2 regions of the Janthinobacterium sp. SUN026 genome follow, and region 1 is predicted to be linked to the other one. Evidence: predicted binding sites of a transcription regulator. Region 1 holds the regulator's gene; the other holds the start of a gene.
The links. Region 1 encodes FliA, which starts transcription of late flagellar genes. Its sites were predicted from a motif close to CTAAAGTTTNNNNNNNNNNNGCCGNTA; they were not measured.

Region 1 (2,198 bases):
GGCTGGACACGCGCTCTTCGATGATGCGCGTGTGGTCGCCCGTGGCGATGTCGTACAGCACGGCGGCCGTGATTTCATATTGCACCACGCGGCGCGAAACGATGGCCTTGAGTTTATTGGCCACCGGCAGGAACAGCAGATTGGCCAGGCCCACGCCATAGATGGTCGAGACGAACGCCACGGCGATGCCGCCGCCCAGCTTGCTGGGGTCGGTGAGGTTTTCCATCACATGGATCAGGCCCAGCACGGCGCCCAGGATGCCGATGGTGGGCGAATAGCCGGCCGCCGATTCCCACACCTTGACGGCCTGGCGCTCGGCCATTTCGTAGGCGGAGATTTCCACGTCGAGCAGCTGGCGCAGCTTGTCGGGCGCGATGCCGTCGACGATCATGCGCAAACCCTTGGCGTTGAAGCGGTCGGCCGTGTTTTCCATCAGGCGCTCGAGCGCCAGCGGGCCGTCGCGGCGCGCCGTCAGGCTCCATTGCCCGATGTCGCGCGCCAGCGCGGCGCGCGTGTCGGACGGCGGCAGGAAGACCCAGCGCAGCATTTCCAGGCCGCGGACAAAAGTGCGCAGCCGCGTCTGCAGCAGCACGGCGCCGAAGGTGCCGACGATGACGATGGCAAAGGCGGCCGGCTGCAGCAGGGAGGCCATCTTGCCGCCTTCCAGTGCCTGGCCGACCAGCAGGCCGGCCAGCGCCAGCGCCAGCCCGATTACGCTGGACCAGTCCACGCCAGCTCCCTCAAGGTTGCGCGCAGGCGCGCGACGGCCTGGGTATGCAGCTGCGAGACGCGCGATTCGGATACGCCCATCACCGCGCCGATCTCCTTCAGGTTCAGCTCTTCTTCGTAATACAGGCCCATGAGTATTTTCTCGCGTGGCGGCAGCGCGTCGATGGCATCGATCACGGATTGCCGGAAATCGGTATCGAGCAGGGAGCGCAAGGGGTCGCTGTCCTCGTCCACGCAGTGGCGGTCGAGGAAGCTGTCATTGCCGTCCGGGTCATGAAAGTCTTCGTAGTACACGAGCTGGTGGCCGCCGCCGTCGCCCAGCATTTCCTGGTAGTCGGCCAGCGACATTTTCAGCAGCTTCGCCACTTCCGACTCCGTCGGCGGATGGCCGAGGCGCTGCTGCAGGGTGCTCATCGCCTCTTCGATCTTGCGCATGTTCTGGCGCATGCTGCGCGGCAGCCAGTCGCTGGTGCGCAATTCGTCGAGCATGGCGCCGCGGATGCGCAGCACGGCATACGTCTCGAACTGCGCGCCATGCGTCTCTTCATAGCGCGTAATGGCATCGAGCAGGCCGATCATGCCGGCCTGGATCAGGTCATCGACCTCGACCGAAGGCGGCAATTTCGCCTTCATATGGTGCGCCAGACGCTTCACCAGCGGAATGTGCTCCGTCAGCAAATAGTCCTTGTTCGATTTCCCTTTGACCGTGTACATAGGCTGCTTATTGTTTTCTCATCTTATCTGGTGCTGCGGTTCGATTCAGGCGCTGAACTGGTGCGGGCTCCCCGTCTGGTACAAGGTGCCGCCAAGCACCGGCGCCGCCGAACGGGCCAGCCGCTCGGCCAGTCCGCGAAACGCCACCGACGCTCCCGCCAGCGGAAACGCGTCGACCACGCTGCGGCCCAGCCGCGCCGCGCGGTGCAGATACTCGTCGGCAGGCACGGAACCCATCGAAGTCAGCTTCACGGCCAGGTAGCGGCTCGCCGCCTGCGCCATATTATCGTATACCACTTTTGCTTCGGATTCGGAAGCGCCGGTGACGAGAATGCCGAACGGACGGCGTCCCAGTTCCTGGCTCAGGCGCTTGATCAGGCAGTACGCCGCCTTGATCGAGGTGGCGCTGGTCGAGACTTGCACGACGATATCCGACGATGCCATCAGCGGCACGGGGAAGCAGGCCCCCTCGTCCGCCACGACGCCGTCGACCAGCACGATGCCGCTCTGGCGCGCCAGCACGTCGAACGTCTTTCCCAGGCGGCGCAGTTCATCCTCGCCCGCATAGTCCATGCTGTCCATCAAATGGTTGCGCGCGCCCAGGCTGGCCACGCCGAAGCCTTGCGGCACCTGGTGGATGACCTGGTTCAAACCGCACTGCTGGCGCGCCACGTCGCGCAGGCTGGCGCCGTGCGCCAGTCCCAGGCGCGATGCCACGCCATCGCTGCCGCCGCTGGCGTCGAGCAGCAGCACGT
Region 2 (2,198 bases), 1.2 Mb from region 1:
GGAGGCGCAAGCTGTGGCCCGACGCGCAAGCCGCGTATGAGCATTTTGCCGCCAAGGACATGTTCGCCATCTGGGCGCCGCAAGTCTTGCGCGATTACATCGACAGCGGCCTGGCGCCGCATCCGAACGGGGTGCAGCTGCGCTTTACGCGCGAAGTGGAAACGCAGGTCTACCGCAGCTTGCCGCACCACATCGGCGGTCTCGTCAAGGACGGTTTTCCAGTGCCCATCGGTTTTATCGGCGGCACGGAATCGGTGGAATGCCGCCAGGCGGGCTTGACTGCCACGCGCAAGCTGGTCGGCAAATTTTTCCGCCAGGTGCCGGGCGGGCATCTGTTTCCCATGGAAAACCCGGAATTGACGGCGCAAGTGGTGCGCGAGATGATCACCTCGCTGTTGGCGAAACACTAGCCGACTGGCAAGGATTTTCAGCGGGCAAGGGCCAAAAGTGGCGGTTTTTCGCGTAAAATCCTGCCATCCGGGCCACGCCTGCAGCAGGCGTGCGGCCCCAGCCATTCCGATATTCTAGAAAGATACCCCTGCGATGACGATTAAAAGCGATAAATGGATACGCCGCATGGCGGAAACAACGGGCATGATCGAGCCGTTCGAACCGGGCCAGGTCAAGGAACGCGACGGCAACCGCATCGTTTCCTACGGCACGTCCAGCTATGGCTATGACATCCGTTGCGCCGACGAGTTCAAGTTGTTTACCAACATCAACACCACCATCGTCGACCCGAAGGATTTCGACGCGAACAACTTCGTCGACGTGTCGGGCAAGGGCTATTGCATCATCCCGCCAAATTCGTTCGCGCTGGCCCGTACCGTCGAGTATTTCCGCATTCCCCGCAATGTGCTGACGATTTGCCTGGGCAAGAGCACGTATGCGCGCTGCGGCATCATCGTCAACGTCACCCCGTTCGAACCGGAATGGGAAGGCTATGTGACCCTGGAGTTTTCCAACACGACACCGCTGCCGGCGAAAATCTACGCCAACGAAGGCGTGGCGCAAGTGCTGTTCTTCGAGTCAGATGAAGTGTGCGAAACGTCGTACAAGGACCGCGGCGGCAAATACCAGGGCCAGGTCGGCGTAACGTTACCCAAGACCTGATCGCGGTGAAGGGAGGGGCGCCAGCCGTCTTTCTCTGTCTTTACCTGCCTTTACACCTGCGGCACTACATCCGCGCCCATGCTTGCCGTTAACCTTGGTATCGAAACACTGAGGAGGCATCATGGTAGCGGCAATCGGTTCAGGCGGCGCGGTCAGCGCGGCCAGTAGCGCCAGTTCGGGCAGCAGTTCGCAGATCGCGGCGCTGCAAAAGCAGATCACGGCGGCGCAGAAGCAGTTGACGGAGTCGCAGAAGGGCGAGCAGACGGAGGCGTCGCAAAAGCTGCAACAGCAACTGGCGCAGCAAATCCAGGCCTTGCAGGCGCAAATTGCCCAGTTGCAAGCTGCCGCCGCGCAGAAGGCGGCGCAGCAAGATGCTCAGCCGGCCAGCAGCGCCGATACGGCGACGAGCCCGGCCAAATCGACTTCGTCCACCCTGGGCAGCATCATCGATACGCAAGCGTAACAGCAACTCCGCGCATAAAAGACGCCAGGCTCGCCGACAGGTCAGCCTGGCGTTTTGACGGGCAACAACATTTCCACGCACAGTCCGCCACCGCTGCGCAAGCTGGCCCCGATGCGGCCGCCATGGGCGTTGATGACGTGCTGGGCGATGGCCAGGCCCAGGCCATGGCCGTCCGTGCTGTGCTGGGTATTGGCGGCGCGGAAGAATGGTTCAAAAATGCGGGCCAGGTCGGCGCTGGCCACGCCGGGTCCCCGGTCCAGCACGGCGATGCGCAGGCAATCATGCTGGCGCGACAGCTCGACATCGACCGTGCCGCCGTCGGGGCTGTGCTTGACAGCATTGCGCACCACGTTTTCCACGGCGCGCGCCAGCAGTTCGGGCTGGCCCGTGACGCTGGCGTCGGCCATGGCCGCGTCGACCGCCAGGTCGATGCCCATCAGGCGCGCCCTGGCTTCATAGCGGGCGTCGTCCACGATGTCGTGCACGAGGTCGGCGATGCCGACGTCTTCGCTGTGCGCGTGCCCCGCGCCCGCTTGCACGGCGCCCGCTTCCAGCCGCGACAGGGTCAGCAGTTCACCGATCAGCTTATCCATGCGCTCGCTTTCGCGTTCGATGCGCTGCA

Region 2: a site for FliA is predicted at 1,178-1,204, ahead of OX459_RS09390 (FlxA-like family protein). Genes of this name have one in related genera too.

Annotation. Positions count from the first base shown of each region.
Region 1 is NZ_JAPQNU010000001.1:851,213-853,410, reverse strand. It holds gene OX459_RS03880 (flagellar motor protein) at 1-730, opposite strand, end outside; gene OX459_RS03875 (RNA polymerase sigma factor FliA) at 712-1,443, opposite strand; gene OX459_RS03870 (antiactivator of flagellar biosynthesis FleN protein) at 1,489-2,198, opposite strand, start outside.
Region 2 is NZ_JAPQNU010000001.1:2,054,512-2,056,709, forward strand. It holds gene OX459_RS09380 (alpha/beta hydrolase) at 1-410, shown strand, start outside; gene dcd (dCTP deaminase) at 544-1,113, shown strand; gene OX459_RS09390 (FlxA-like family protein) at 1,235-1,576, shown strand; gene OX459_RS09395 (ATP-binding protein) at 1,618-2,198, opposite strand, start outside.